DNA from 3 places in the Bacillus paralicheniformis genome. Region 3 is predicted to be linked to each of the others. Evidence: riboswitches for the same ligand, from Rfam matches in the RefSeq annotation. Region 3 holds a riboswitch; each other region holds the start of a gene.
What was found. A riboswitch is a leader RNA that binds a small molecule or an ion and turns the genes downstream of it on or off. The one in region 3 is predicted to bind S-adenosylmethionine.

Region 1 (5,290 bases), 950 kb from region 3:
AGTTGCGCTTGCGCTCAGCCAGATCGGGTTTGAAAGGAGCAGAGGGACGCTTGAATTCACACTCGGCCTTCCTTATAAGCGAGGCGTCATTTTCAATACGAAATATTTCTTCGGCATTTCAATTCTTTTAACAGCCCAGCTATTATCTTACTTTTTATCTTATGCCTTGATTGTTTTATATAAGGTTGACGTCGTCCATTTCCATGAGTATTTTATCGGGTCGGTCATCTTCTGCTTTATGGTCTACTCGCTTGTTATGGCGGCGGGCGCGATAACCGGCAATCCGCTGGCCCAGCTGATCGTTGCATTTTCAACGTCGATTCTGCCGTATTTGCTGATCGGGCTTCCGTTGGCCAACTTTCGAATCATCCGGAGTTTCTTTGGAGGGCACCCTGCTTTCTTTTATGGTGAAACAGAACTATTGGATTATATAACGCCGATCATGTACCTCAACCAATTCGGCATTCAAGACGGCAGCCTGGCCTTTACGCTTATTCCGCTCGCCATGGGGATCTTGTTTTATATCATTGGCTATTTTTGCTTTATCAAACAGCAGCTTGAACGGAACGGACATTTTTTTCTCTGGAGAAAAATGGATCGCCCGATTCAAATTCTCGTGATTTTATTTGGCATCTGGGGATTCGGCGCAGCCACTTCTTCTAGCCTGTTCAGCTATATCTTCGGTATGTTGATCGGTTCGGCAGTCGGATTCTTAATCAGTTACTTCTTGATTTTCAAAAAAATAAAACAGCTGTAATCCATAATGGAGAGGAGATTTACAAATGATCAGTGTAGAGCATATTCACCACTCATTTAAAGTCGGTAAAAAGGGGAGGGAAAATGAAGTTAAAGTGTTAAAGGATGTCTCGCTTACCGTTGAAAAAGGCGAAATCGCCTGCATTGTCGGACGGAGCGGTTCCGGAAAATCGACGCTGTTGAACTTGATTTCCGGCTATATCGCCCCGACAAAAGGTAAGATCGTCATTGACGGTACGGATGTCACAAAGTACAGCGAAAAAGAATGGGCGGCATTCAGGCTTGAACATTTCGGCTTCATCTTTCAAAGTTTTCAGCTGATTCCGAGCTTGACGACTTACGAAAACATCGAACTGCCTCTGACTTTAAAAGGTGTTCATCCGTCTGAGCGGAAGCAGCGCGTCAATGAGATGCTTCACCGCGTCGGCCTTGAAAACCACGCTGGACACTATCCGAATGAGCTTTCAGGCGGACAGCAGCAGCGCGTCAGCATCGCCCGCGCTTTGATTTTGAATCCGTCAATCATTTTAGCCGACGAACCGACCGGAAGCCTCGATTCCGAAACAGAGCAGGAAATCCTCGAATTCATTCGGCAGCTGAACAGGGAGCGCGGTATTACATTCGTCATCATCACGCACGATGACGAGGTGGCATCGATCGCCAAAACGAAATTTCAGTTATCTGACGGCGTATTAGAGAAGGGGGAAGAGACTGTTGAAGTTTAAGGATCAGTTGAAGTTCATTAGAAGAAATATGAAGAAAAACCGCCTGCGTGTATTCATGACCATTCTCGCAACAACGGTGGCCTGCGCGTTTTTAATCGTGCTCGCATCGGTCGGATTCGGCCTGCAAAAATCGCTGACTGAACAGCTGATGAAAGAGCAAATCGTGACTGAGATAAATGTTGTCGGAAAAGAAGGGCAAAGCGATCAGAAAGTTCAAAAGAAAGACTTGAAAGAATTCGAAAATCGCAAAGATGTGTCCGCGATTATCGAGCGCACGCAGGTGTTCGCACCTGCTGAAGCAAAGTTGGGCAACAGGACAAACAATCAAATGTCGAATATCACGATTACTGACATGGCTGCTGAACAAAAAGCCAATATTAAACTCGATCGCGGCCGCGTAGCGAAAACACCGAATGAAATCGTCGTCGGCTACCATTTCGGGAAGAATCTCTGGACGAAAAAAGAAGCCCAAGATTATGAAAAGCAGATGGAAAATAATGCTGAGGAAGTAAAAGAACCAAAAGGATACGCAGAAGATATTCTCGGCAAAACAATTGAATTAAAGATCTCAAAAATGGATGAAAAAACAGGAGAAGAAGGGAAAGCGAAAACATATGATCTGAAAGTTGTCGGAGTTACGAAAAAACCTTCTTATGAATGGGCAAGCGATTCAACAGTCTATGTCAGCAACGACATGCAAAAAGACATCACCGGATTTCTGAAGGCGGACAAAGACAGCGGCACGATCGAAAAAAAGCTTTCGGTTTACGCGGATAACTTTGAACATGTCGGACAGCTGACAACAGATTTGGAGGATGAAGGCTACTACGTCGATTCAATAACGAAAAAACTCGAAAGCATTAATCTTTTTTTCATGGCTTTTAAAATCGGTCTGATCTTCGTCGGAGTCATTGCCGTCTTGATTTCAGCGATCGGCATTTTCAACACGATGACAATGGCGGTTACAGAGCGGACGCAGGAGATCGGCATTATGAAAGCGATCGGGGCAAGCCCGAACGTGATCAGGAAAATGTTTCTGCTGGAAAGCGCCTATATCGGTATCTTAGGATCTGTTTTAGGTGTTATCATTTCATACGGTGTCAGCTTTTTAGTGAACAAGATTATACCACCTATTTTATCATCGGTTTCAGAAGGAGGAGCGAGTGCGGCAGACTTCAGCATCACCTTCTCGTACATTCCGGTCAGTCTTGTCCTTATCGCGACCTTGATCAGTGCAGGCGTCGCCATTCTTTCAGGCCTGAACCCGGCCATTAAAGCGACAAGAACGAACGTGCTGACAGCATTAAGAAGAGAGCTTTAAGAAAAAAGCCGGCGGTATGCCGGCTTTTTTAACGTTTCGGAGGTCTGTACCCCGCATCACGCGCCTCCTGTTCTGTGCAGAACCAGCGGGCGACGTTTTTCGTGCGGTCATAATATGTACTTCCTGGTGTATGATAAATATGGTTGACGCTTCCTTTGATTTTGCACTCTTGTTTGCTTTCACCGCTGTTTTTCTTAGGGGAGGGCGCGCTGTGTGACGTTCCGGCCTGAGCGGTGGCGTTCTTTTCTTTTACAGTGGCTTCGGCACTGCCGCTTTTTTCTTCAGCCTTAGCCAGTTTTTCTGACAGCGATTTTGTTTTTTTCGTAAGCGAGTCTTTTTCTTTTGTCAGTTTTTCATTTTCTTTTTTTAATGTGTCATTCTCCGTTTTGGCTGCCTTCAGTTTTTCGTTTGCTTGATTGAGCTGCTGCTTTAATGCGGTTTGCTCCTTTTGTACAGCGCTGTGTTCAGTTTTCAGTTCCTGAAGCTCGGTTGTCAGGTCCTCTGTTTTTGTCTCATTTACGGCATATGTTTCCTCACTGTAATAAGGCGCAGAGATGATCAGGAGGAGAAGTCCGCCTGCAAAACAAGGATAAAAGAGTTTTCTGGAAAACCTTTTGCCTGGAGAAAAGATTCTTCTGATCAAATGAAATACAAGGTAGCAGATGGAAAAAATAAAGGATAAAAACCCGATCAGCATGATAGATTCCATGATTCGTCTCCTTTCGTGTTTGATAACTATATTTTAGCTTAAAAAGAAAAAAATGTTTATACCAAAAAACTTCTTGCAAATCTAAATATTCAAACGTAAAATAAAGAAATCATTTAAAAAACTGAATATGCAGCTTATAAAGAGAGATGGAGGGACTGGCCCGGCGAAATCTCAGCAACCTGCAGCAGAGCAAGGTGCTAAATCCAGCAGAATGTCAGGCGCATTCTGAAAGATAAGTTGAACAACTCTTTCAGGCGCTGAAAGAGTTTTTTTTATTTTGGAGGAGGAGATATACATGAACAAGATATTAAAATGGACTTCCGTGCTGGGACTGGCCTTGAGCATGGCGCTTCTGACCGCATGCGGAAACAATGCCGAAAGCGATGGTAAAACGATCAAAATAGGCGCTACTGCAGGACCGTATTACGATATGGTCAAAAAAGCGATTCAGCCTGAACTTGAGAAAAAAGGCTACAAAGTTGAAGTGGTCGAATTCACCGACTATGTACAGCCGAACACGGCGTTAAGCGAAGGCGAACTCGACGCCAATTTGTTTCAACATGAGGTTTTTATGAAATCATACAATCAAGAAAACAATAAACATCTTGCTGCACTCATTTCTGTGCCGACCGCTCCGATGGGTCTCTATTCTGCCAAATATAACGACTTGAACGATGTCAAAAACGGGGCGGAAGTGGCTGTTCCAAACGATCCGGCCAATGCCGCCAGGGCATTTTTAACGCTCCAGGATCAGGGGCTGATTCGGCTGAAAAGCGATGTCGACACATTGAAAGCCTCTGTGCAGGATATTGCGGAAAATCCGAAAAAGCTGACATTTAAACAGCTTGAATCTGCCAATCTTCCAAGAGCGGTCGATGACCTGGATATCGCGGCTGTCCCGGGTAATTTCGCTCTCTCCGCTAATATGAAGTTGCAGGACGCGCTGGCGCTTGAGAACATGCCTGACCGCTACCGCAATCAAGTGGTAGTGGATGAAAAAAACAAAGACAAGCCATTCGCCAAAGATCTCAAAGAAGCGGTAAAATCCAAAGCTTTCGAAGATGCGATCGATCGGGAATTCGCCGGTTTCGGAAAGCCAAAATGGATGACGCAATCATAAAAAAATTCCCCCTTTAAAAAGGGGGTTTTTTATGTTGAAAATCGAAATCGTGTCAATTGAAAAAAATGGGCAAAACGAATAGAATCTAGAGGGAATGCTAAAGAGAAAGAAGGAAACGCTATGCCGCGCACATTATGGCTTTTGGTCATCGGAATGTTTATCAATGTCACAGGGGCATCTTTTTTATGGCCGCTGAATACCATCTATATCCATCAGCATTTGGGAAAGTCGCTGACAGCGGCCGGATTTGTGCTGATGCTGAACTCAGGGGCAAATGTGCTGGGCAACCTGTTCGGAGGATATTTATTCGATAAAATCGGCGGATTTAAAACGGTCGTACTTGGAATTGTGATCACGTTTGCGAGCCTTTCAGGCCTCGTCTTTTTTCATGAGTGGTTCCAATACATTCTTTTCTTAACATTGGCCGGTTTTGGATCAGGGATCGTGTTTCCGGCATGCTATGCAATGGCCGGCTCGGTTTGGCCGGAAGGCGGCAGAAAGCCGTTCAATGCTGTATACGTGGCGCAAAATGCAGGGGTGGCAGTTGGTTCAGCGCTCGGCGGAATTGTCGCGTCTTTTTCATTTACGTATGTTTTTCTGGCGAATGCGATGCTATATGCCGTCTTTTTCTTGATTGCGATTTTCGGATTTAGACGCAT
Region 2 (5,290 bases), 680 kb from region 3:
CGCTTCCCAAAAGATATAAAGTGAAATCAAAAGCAAGGTGATTCCATTGATAAACGCAGCCAAAATTTCAAAGCGCCTGTAGCCGAATGTTTTGCTCACAGTTGCGGCCTTTTCCCCAATTTTAAACGCCAAGAGGCTGAAACCAAGCGCTGCAGCGTCGCTGAGCATATGTCCCGCATCTGACAGCAAAGCGAGGCTGTTCGTCAATATCCCGCCTATCACTTCAATGATCATAAAAGTAAAAATCAAACCGAAGCTGATCAACAGCGCTTTTTGATTTGCTGATCGGCTGCCATGGTGGCTGTGACCTGTGTGATCGTGAGAGTGGGCCATCATAAATCCTCCTTTTAATATATGATCATATATTCATATTTAAATTTTACCTTTTCCTTCACTTATGGTCAAGCGGATTCTAAAGACATATAGAAGGACGGATTGACATCCGCCCCCCCTCGTTTTATCCGATCATGGGTAAATTTGATACGATCTGCTTGCTTTTTTGATGCTGCTCTTCGCGCCTTTTCTCAACTTCAAGCCGGTTCACATGGCTTCTGCTGTACTCCTCGTACCCCATTCCATGCGACTTGTGCATCGCTTTTTCCATTTCGGCCGTGAATTCAAGGTCAAGCTGATCTTGGCTTGAACAAATAATGAATCATCCTTTCAGAGATTTTCTTTCATAGTACCAGTTATATACAAACTCTTCAAAGATGTGTGTGCTTTCAATATGCTTTCACGGACAAAAAATCAATGCTTCATTTGCTGGAATTCTTCCATCGCCTGCAGAACGAGCGTGACAGCTTGGCTCATGGCCGCGCCCCCGCCAAATGCCGCAGTTACGCCGACCGCTTCAAGAATTTCTTCCTCCGACGCTCCGCAATCCAGGCAGCCCTTGATATGATAAATAATGCAATATTCATCCTGTGTATTAACACTGATGCCCAGTGCGATCAGCTGCTTATCCTTTTCGCTGAGCGCGCCTTTTTTAAAGCATTCCTCTGTAAATTCGTTGTATTTGGCGGCAATTCCGGGCATTTTTTCGGAAAAGATGCCGATCCCTGCTTTATATTCATGCAATGCGGATTCGATAATGCTTTCTGATTCATGCTGATTCACGTTTTGTTCCTCCATTTTCAGTTGGTAGTCTTTTTTTATTATGAGCCTCTTTTCAAAAAATACGCTAAAAAAACCCCGGTTTTCTCCAAAACCGGGGTGTTCTTTCATTTACTCAGAAACAGAAATGACAGAGCCTTCATATTTTTTGTCGATGAACTTTTTAATGTCCTCAGAGCGCAATACGTCCATCAGAGCTTTCACCTTGTCAGAATCTTCGTCGCCTTTGCGGACGGCGATGATGTTAGCGTAAGGATTGTCTTTTGGAGACTCAAGCTCGATTGAATCAGTTTTCGGATTGAGCTTGTTTTGGATCGCGTAGTTCACATTGATGAACACTGCGTCAGCTTCATTGGCTTCGTATGCTTTTGCCGTCATTTCAGGCGCCACATCATTTTTGATTTTGAGGTTTTTCTTGTTTTCTGTAATATCTTTTACTGTCGCATCCACTTTTTCAATGCCTGATTTCAGCTTGATCAGTCCGGCATTTTCAAGCATTGCAAGCATGCGGCCCTGTTCAGCGGCGTTGTTGCTCATAATAATTTTTGCACCGTCAGGAAGGTCTTTTAAAGATTTATACTTTTTAGAGTAAATGCCGAATGGCTCAAGGTGTACCGCGCCGACGTTAACAAGATCGTAGTCTTTATTTTCTTTCATTTCCTGTTCAAGATACGGGACGTGCTGGAAGTAGTTCGCATCGAGATCTTTCGTTGCAAGCGCCTTGTTGATCAGTTTGTAGTCCGTGAAATTTTTGATTTTAAGCTCATAGCCTTTTTCTTTCAAAAGTGGCTTTGCTTCTTCAAGGATTTCAGCGTGAGGCGTCGGCGTCGCTCCGACTGTGATGACTTTGCTGTCTTTATCCCCTTCGCTGCTGGAAGATCCGCAAGCGGCTAAAACGCCTGCAAAAATGATGAATAAAGCTGTTAATAAACCTTTTTTCATGTTGATGTCCTCCCTAACGTTTGTCTAATTTATTTGTTATAAAATCCCCGATAAACTGGATGATAAACACAATAGCTAAGATGAAAATAGTGGCGATGAGTATAATATCGGGATTGTTCATCTGAAAACCGTTTACATAGGCAAGGTTCCCGAGTCCGCCTGAACCGATTGCTCCGGCCATCGCCGTCGAACCGATCAGTGCAATCGCCGTAACCGTAATGCCAGAGATCAAGGCCGGCATCGATTCGGGCAGGAGCACTTTAAATATGATCGTCGATGTTTTGGCTCCCATCGATTTTGCCGCTTCAATCACGCCCTTATCAACTTCGCGCAAAGCGATTTCAACCAGGCGGGCATAGAACGGAGCGGATGCGATAATCAAAGCCGGAAGTGCGGCGTTCGGCCCCAAGATCGTGTTCATTAAAAACTTTGTGAAACCAAGCAGCAAAATAATCAATATAATAAAAGGAATAGACCTGAACACATTGACGATTGCCGAGATTACACCGTTCACGACTCGATTCTGCCAAATGTTTCCTTTTGAAGTCAGATACAGCAGCATACCGAGAATCACTCCGATGATAAAAGCAAACAATAGGGAAATTCCTGTCATATATATCGTTTCATACGTAGCTTCCCACAGCTGCTCCATATCTACGTTTGGAAACAGTTTTTCAAACATTCGTGATCACCTCTGCTTCTACTTGACGGCTCTTGATGAAATCGACCACATCATTGACCTCGTTTTCATATCCGTCGACATGAATGAACAATGAACCGTATGCGCCGTCCTGAGTTTGCGAGATTTTGCCTTGAAGGATGTTGACTTCAACATCGAACTTCCGAATGATCTGTGTGATCAGCGGCGATTCGGCCGCTTCACCGACGAAGGTGAGCTTGATCGTCCGCCCCGATGTCGTTTCTTCGAGGAAATGCTTCAGCGTTTCCTGTGTTTCCACCGGTTCTGTTACCTGCTGAACAAAGCGCTTTGTCATTTCTTCCTGCGGCTTGAGGAATACGTTCAGCACATCGCCTTCTTCCACGACCTTTCCGTTTTCCATGACGGCCACTCTGTGGCAGATTTTCCTGATGACATGCATTTCATGAGTAATCAGGACAATGGTCAGTCCGAGCCTTTCATTGATATCGGACAGAAGACCCAGGATCGAGTCAGTCGTCTGCGGATCAAGCGCTGATGTCGCTTCATCGCATAAGAGAACTTTCGGATTGTTTGCGAGCGCCCGAGCGATGCCGACGCGCTGCTTTTGGCCTCCGCTAAGCTGTGAAGGGTAGGCATTTTCCTTGCCTTCAAGTCCGACAAGCTTTATCAGTTCAGCGACTCTTTTCAGACGTTTTGCTTTGCTGACACCGGCGATCTCCAGCGGAAACGCAATATTGTCGCGGACCGTTCTTGACCACAATAGGTTGAAGTGCTGGAAAATCATGCTGATTTCCTGCCTTGCATTCCTCAGCTTCTTCCCTTTGATCTCACTGATTGTTCTGCCGGCTACTTCAACCGTGCCTGAAGTCGGCTGTTCAAGTCCGTTCAAAAGACGGATCAAGGAGCTTTTTCCAGCTCCGCTATATCCAATAATTCCGAAGATTTCACCTTTTTTAATCGTAAGGGTGACATCCTGGACAGCATTGACATCTCCATGCTTTGACCGATAAATCTTTGAAACATTTTGAAGATTTATCAAAAGCCATCACCTGCTTTCTTGCTCAATTCTCATAGTTGTCTAAATCCCTGATCAAACAATGAAAAAAGCCTTTCTGCACACATGAGCAGAAAGGCTTTTGAATAGTCTGGGCCTTTCTCTCATCTTTCAAAGCATAACGCTTCGTGTGAATTGGCACCATTTCAACACGTGTTGATGGTTGCCGGGTTTCATAGGGCACTTCCCTCCACCTCTCTGGATAAGAGAATCATATATTTATTTTTTGATTATTATGATCGGAATTCTTAAAGTAGGATATCATGCGAAAAAATAGTTGTCAACTATTTTTCGTAAGACAATCGGCCTACGGCGAAAAGAGACGAACGTAAACGCTCGTCTCTGTCCGACTTATACACGGAATGTGCCGATTTTTCAAATTTTTAAAATGTCTCTGAATAAAGATCGCTGTTTTTAAAAAAGCCGTCCGTCAGCCATAAAATCGCTTCAAGCTTCAATAAAGCTCTGAATGAGCCTTTTACTTGAACAGTGCCGCGCTGTACGAGATGCTGCAATGAAATATCGCCGTGAAGAAGGTCAATAATCTCGCTTTGCTCTCCAAAAAAGGTCAAATGAGCTTTCTCTGCAAGAGAAGATTTTTCCATTTCTCCTTTTTCGTTGATCGCTAACGTAAAAGCTTCTTTCTCGCCTTGAAACGTAATCAGCAAAGCCGTTGTCGATAATAGAGGTTTTAAAAAAAGAGCCTTGTCCTCTCTTTCTATCAATCCCATTTTCTCCAACTGTATAACCTCCTGTAAATTGGTCATACTTACAGATTCTCTGTCTGCCGCAGGAGTTCCTTTAGGAATTGCTCGACAAGTTTTTGCTGGTTATTTCCCGAGAAATATGTCAAAACCGCCCTTAATCCACAACATTTTGTTTAATCGTATCGTATAAGTAGGAAACGGAGTGAAAAGCGTATTCTTTTTTGACGACTTCCCCGTTTTTGTAAAGGATAAAGCATGGAACGCTTTCTATTTCCTGCTGCTTGGCAAATGCCGGGGAATAATTGAGATTGTTTTTATAAAAAGGAATGTCCTTTATCATTTCATCAACGACTTCCAGCATTCTTCCGGCCAGCTGACACGTTCCGCAGAACGGCGTGTATACATATAGAAGACAGGTCTCATGTTCAAGCCGTTTTAGCTCTTTTTCTTGGAGTTCTTGCATCTGTTGAACCGCACCTCAATACGTTTTATAATAAATATTTTGTATGTACCCGGATGTTTGAACGAATTAATACTTCTGCAACATGCTGACTCGGGGCGGAAGCGACTTCTTTGTATACCCTATCGATGTATAGATGCGAAGCTTGGGGGAGCTCCCTCGTCAGCTGCCGGCGGAGCTTTTCCCCTGATTCATCGGCATCCACCAGGATATAAACGTCTTTATCAAACAGCGTTTCGGCGAATTCATCGAGTTTTGCCTGGCTGATCGTTCCGTTTGTGCAAATAATATCCACGGGCTCTTCGATGACATGCTTCACTTTTTGCTTATCTGATTTCCCTTCGACGATCATG
Region 3 (5,290 bases):
TAGAACTTCCTCTTTGAAAACAGGCGATGATTATTTATCTTATAATTATGTCTATGTTAAAACAAACTTACTGCCGCCCGCCATCAAACAAGATTTGCAGGCAGAAAGGCTTCCCATCGGGAAAATCATTGCAGAACTGGAGTCAAGGCGTGAAATTTTCAGTACGGGCGACTGCCTGGGAAAACATTTCACACAACTTGTACCTGTTTCAGCAGACCGGACATATGCTTTTAAAAAATATCAGATTATCAGCGGCCGGCAGTGCATGTTCTATGTCTGCGAGCTATTCGATTTAGAAAAAATCTGCGAACGGACTGCGGGCTGAATCATGCCCGTCAGCTGCCACTTTATGAAAAGGCTTCCATAACCTCCCCATTCCTTCTTCCCTCAAAACAAAAAAACCCCTGCGAAACAGGGGCTGTTATTTATTGATACACCGTTTTCGGCACGGCAACGACCGGATTTCCGGCAGCATAAGGAGCGACATCGTATTGCTGGAAGACGATCGCAATGCCGTCTTTTGTGTAATAAAAAGCCGTGTTTTTACCAAGGACGATGTCTTTCTTCTTCACATCCGGGAAGAAAATGTCGCTGTGTTTTTGAATATAGTCGTAAATGTATGTTTTTGTCTTATCCATTTTCGATTTTGTATTTAAGATATCTGATAAATACACCCGCTTTTTAGAGGCAAGGTCATAGTTGAAAGAGCGGACTGCCGTATTTCCGTGCGCTCCGCCGGAGTAGACGTAATTACTTGTCAGAATGCTCAGCTTTTGGCCGGTCCGGTATTTCACTTCAAAGGACGTTTGATAATCTGTTTGGTATTCGTGCTGTTGGCCGTCTTTCTTGTTTTTTACATAATCTTTGTAGGACTGCTCAATATAACGTTTAAAATCTTTGTTGATCCTATTTTGGAGAGATTTGCTGCTTACATTTGCAACCTGCGGGTATTTCAAAGCCTTAATGTTTTTGTAAGTATGGCTCGTGACCGTCGGCTTTTTTTCATTTGCCGCGTGTGCAGAAGGAAGTGCGGCCGCACCGTACAGCGCAAAAAACAATACCCCTGTCATCAGCATACCTAACGCTTTAAACACTGTTTTTTTGTTCATAAGAACCCTCCTTAATCTGTCATTGTTTATCATACCCATTTTGAAATCAGGTACACATGATAGACCGGTGAACTCGCGAGAAAGTTTCTATTTTCGGAGATAAAAATTGAAAAATATTCTAATTCACCCTGTTCGTTCAGCACCTTGTTGACCATTTGAAAGACTGTCTTGACAAAAAATTCACACGCTGATTCGATACGCCCTCCGTTTTAACCGCAGAAGAAGAAAATGAAAAACCAAATAGTTTTTTTAAACCCATTGACATTTTTATAAAAAGTATTAATATTAAAATTATTAAAAAATTGCATAAAAAGGTTTTCCTTATCAAGAGTGGTGGAGGGACTGGCCCTGTGAAACCCGGCAACCGCTGTCTATGACAGAATGGTGCTAAATCCTTAAGAGCATGTTCGTGCTCTTGAAGATAAGGAGGAGATTGAATATATCAAGCTCTTCCTTATCGGGAAGAGCTTTTTTATGTCTATAAAGAAAGAGGGATGAAGCATGACACAATCAACCGATGTACTGAAGCAAACGCCTGGGAAAAAAATCGGACCGTACAGAGCTGATCAGGTGGGGAGTCTTTTAAGGTCTGCGCCCGTAAAAAAAGCGCGTATTCAAAAAGCGAACGGTGAAATTAGCGCTGAACAACTGCGCGAAGTCGAAAACGAAGAGATCAAGCGCATTGTCGAAAAGCAAAAAGAAATTGGCCTTAAAGCCGTTACTGACGGGGAATTCCGCAGGTCATGGTGGCATTTCGATTTTCTTGAAGGGCTTGACGGCGTAGAAGGATATACAGCGGACAAGGGCATTCAATTTCATAATGTTGAAACGAAGCCGCGCGGAATCAAAGTAACAAGCAAAGTCGATTTTACAAACCATCCGATGCTGGAAGATTATAAATTTCTTCATGATATTGCGGGCACACATACGCCGAAAATGACGATTCCGAGCCCGAATATGCTGTTTTTCAGAGGAAAACTTGGAGAAAGCCCGTACGAGGATCTGGATGAGTTCCATCACGATGTCGCGCAGGCTTACAAAAAAGCGATCCGCGCATTTTACGATGCCGGCTGCCGCTATTTGCAACTGGATGACACGGCCTGGTCGGTATTTTTCTCAGACAAAGGACATGAGCAGATCAAAGCCTTCGGCCGCCAGCCTGATGAACTGCGCCAGTCCTTCGCCAACACGATTAATGAAGCAGTTGAAGGACGCCCGGACGATTTGACGGTCACCATGCACATCTGCCGCGGCAACTTCCAGTCAACATGGGTGGCGGAAGGCGGCTACGATGCGGCTGCAGAAACGATTTTCGACGGACTCAATTTAGACGGACTTTTCCTTGAATTTGATGACGAGCGCTCCGGCGGCTTCGAACCGCTTCGCTATGTCAAACGGAAAGACTTGCAGATCGTCCTCGGTCTGATCACATCAAAATTCGGAGAGCTTGAAAACCCGGATGATATTAAGCGGCGCATCGACGAAGCAGCTCGCTTCGTCGACCTGAACCAATTGTGCCTAAGCCCGCAGTGCGGCTTTGCCTCCACAGAAGAAGGCAACCTCCTGACGGAAGAGCAGCAATGGGAAAAACTGCGCCATGTCGTCGAGATCGCAGAAGACGTATGGAAATAACACCTCATATTTGAGACATGCCTCCTGACGGCATGTCTCAGAATGTTGACAAAATCCCAAAACAGCTTTTTGTTTTGGGATTTTGTCATCCTTTCAGCGTGATTGAAAACCCTTGCAGTCTAGGAAGGCCGAGCATCGGAGCGGAGCGAATGTTGGAATTCGTGAGCACCGACGCGCAGGCCTGACAACGAATGCGGGGGTTTCTCGACACGCTGGAGACATGCCTCCTGACGGCATGTCTCTTTTTTTTTGCCCCTCTATACAATTTAAAATTCCTTCTTGATTTGTTCATAGTTTGATCATATTTGGCTTCTATAATGCTCTTTAGTGAGGTGATCGAACAATGATTAAGAAAAGGAAAATCGATATATTCCTGGTCTTCATTCTTGTATTATCTGCAGCTTTAAACTTGTACGGCATCTGGAATAGTGACACAGACAACGCCTACTATACGGCGGCCGTTGAAAGTATGACCCAAAGTTTTCATAACTTTTTTTACGCATCATTTGATCCAGCAGGCTTTGTAACAGTTGATAAACCGCCGGTTGCACTCTGGATTCAGACACTTTTTGCACTTGTGTTCGGCGTGCATGGCTGGAGCGTCGTTCTTCCTGAAGCGATTGCCGAAGTGATTTCCGTAGCACTGTTGTACTTTATTGTAAAACCTACTTTTGGCAAAACGGCGGCCAGAATTTCAGCTCTTATTATGGCGTGTACGCCGATTGCCGTTGCGGTCAGCCATACAAACAACGTCGACAGCATTCTCACCCTTTGTTTGATGATTGCAACCTGGATGTTGTTTAAAGCAGTCCGGAAAGGAAAAATCGGCTGGCTGCTCGGCGCATTCTGTATGGTCGGCGTCGGCTTTAACGTCAAAATGCTGCAAGCATACATGGTATTACCGGCATTCCTGCTGTTTTACATGATTGCAGCAAAAACGACGATTCGCAAAAAAATTGTGTCTCTTATCACAGCCTTGATCGTTCTGGCAGGCGTTTCCGTTTCCTGGGCGGTAGTCGTCGATAGTCAGCCGGAGAGTTCGCGCCCTTATATTGGAAGCAGCCAGACCAACTCTGTCCTTGAGCTGGCGTTTGGCTACAACGGCATCCAGCGTCTCACAGGCCAAAACGGTGCTGGCGGGGGCGGAACCTCCTCATCTGATCAAAATCAAAAGAACCAGCAGCAGGAAATGCCGCAGCAGCAAAGCGGCGATACCGAAAACAACTCAGACTCGACAAATGGACAAATGGCTCCGCCGAGCGGGGGCGAGATGCCTTCAGGCGGACCGGACGGCCAGCAGGGTGATGTTCAAAGCGGCGGCGGAGGTCCCGGTGGCGGCACGAGCGGCATGTTTGGCACAGGAAACCCCGGCCCTCTCAGACTATTCCAATCCGAGCTTTCCGGACAGGCAAGCTGGCTCATCCCGTTTGTACTCTTCGGCATCATCGGTTTGCTGATCACGGGCCTTCGCGGTCAACGCAAATTCAATGAAATAACGACTGAAACGATTTTCTGGATGATGTGGCTTCTGCCAGTCGCTGCATTCTTCAGCGTCGCAGGATTCTTCCACCATTACTATCTGATCATGCTGGCAGCACCGATTGCCGCTTTATCAGGTGCAGGCTGGACAGCGCTCGTTCGCCTCTATCAGGAAGAAAGCGGCTGGAAAAAACAGCTTCTGCCGATCGGAATTTTGCTGACAACCGCATTTGAATTGTATATTTTGAGTCCTTATCTCAGCGAAATCGGCATCGTCTGGAGCATATTGATCGGCGCTTTTGGCATTGTCACAAGCTGCCTTCTCATCTTTTTCAAAAAAGGAAAGTCATTCAGCTACTATGTATCACTTGCAGCGCTGCTCGGCATGCTGATCGGACCTTTCTATTGGACAACAGCAACGCTCGCTGACGGTGTAAACGGCATGATTCCGCAGGCCGGACCTAAATCCGCACAATCATTTGGCGGTGGCGGCGGAGGGAAGATGCAGAATAACAACGGCAGCGGACCTCCCAGATTCGGCAGCCAAGACGGTCAAACAGACAGTGATCAAAACAACAATAACGGACCTGGCTTCGGTCCTGGTTCAAACAGCAATGATTCTTCAACTGATACCGGTTCCGGCCAAAACAGCCAAAATCAGAACGGCGAAGGCGCAAGCGGCCGTCAACAAGGCGAACCAAGCGGCGGCAGCCCTGGAAGCGGCGAATCAGTCGATGAAGAACTGTTGAGCTACCTTGAAAAGAACAACACGGGTGAAAAATATTTATTTGCGGTCTCCAGCGCAACGTCTGCTCAATCTTACATCATCAAAACAGGTAAAGCTGTCATGGCGATGGGCGGATTCTCTGGAAGCGACCCGATTTTGACGGTTGAAAAACTTGAGAAGCTCGTCAAAAACGGCGAAGTCAAGTACTTCATGATCGGCGACGGTCGAGGCCAAGACAACTCAGAAATCACTAACTGGATTAAAGAAAACGGAAAAGAAATTTCAAAAAACGAATACAGCAGCTCTTCTTCAGATAACGATTCCCAGTCAGGCGGACCTGGCG

Region 1: linked by a shared signal. The riboswitch ahead of CP943_RS16495 (MetQ/NlpA family ABC transporter substrate-binding protein) and the one ahead of CP943_RS21465 (5-methyltetrahydropteroyltriglutamate--homocysteine S-methyltransferase) in region 3 are both predicted to bind S-adenosylmethionine.
Region 2: linked by a shared signal. The riboswitch ahead of metN (methionine ABC transporter ATP-binding protein MetN) and the one ahead of CP943_RS21465 (5-methyltetrahydropteroyltriglutamate--homocysteine S-methyltransferase) in region 3 are both predicted to bind S-adenosylmethionine.

What each region holds. Positions count from the first base shown of each region.
Region 1 covers NZ_CP023665.1:3,247,346-3,252,635, reverse strand. Annotated here, with positions in the region: gene CP943_RS16515 (ABC transporter permease subunit) at 1-757, shown strand, start outside; gene CP943_RS16510 (ABC transporter ATP-binding protein) at 783-1,481, shown strand; gene CP943_RS16505 (ABC transporter permease) at 1,471-2,802, shown strand; gene CP943_RS16500 (sunset domain-containing protein) at 2,831-3,511, opposite strand; SAM riboswitch class I at 3,643-3,750, shown strand; gene CP943_RS16495 (MetQ/NlpA family ABC transporter substrate-binding protein) at 3,807-4,631, shown strand; gene CP943_RS16490 (MDR family MFS transporter) at 4,752-5,290, shown strand, end outside.
Region 2 covers NZ_CP023665.1:3,522,975-3,528,264, forward strand. Annotated here, with positions in the region: gene CP943_RS18080 (cation diffusion facilitator family transporter) at 1-333, opposite strand, end outside; gene CP943_RS18085 (carboxymuconolactone decarboxylase family protein) at 748-1,131, opposite strand; gene metQ (methionine ABC transporter substrate-binding lipoprotein MetQ) at 1,225-2,055, opposite strand; gene CP943_RS18095 (methionine ABC transporter permease) at 2,069-2,737, opposite strand; gene metN (methionine ABC transporter ATP-binding protein MetN) at 2,730-3,755, opposite strand; SAM riboswitch class I at 3,872-3,979, opposite strand; gene CP943_RS18105 (SCP2 sterol-binding domain-containing protein) at 4,154-4,510, opposite strand; gene CP943_RS18110 (thioredoxin family protein) at 4,632-4,940, opposite strand; gene CP943_RS18115 (toprim domain-containing protein) at 4,966-5,290, opposite strand, start outside.
Region 3 covers NZ_CP023665.1:4,201,767-4,207,056, forward strand. Annotated here, with positions in the region: gene CP943_RS21455 (chorismate--pyruvate lyase family protein) at 1-325, shown strand, start outside; gene CP943_RS21460 (DUF3298 and DUF4163 domain-containing protein) at 426-1,109, opposite strand; SAM riboswitch class I at 1,428-1,537, shown strand; gene CP943_RS21465 (5-methyltetrahydropteroyltriglutamate--homocysteine S-methyltransferase) at 1,611-2,741, shown strand; gene CP943_RS21470 (glycosyltransferase family 39 protein) at 3,085-5,290, shown strand, end outside.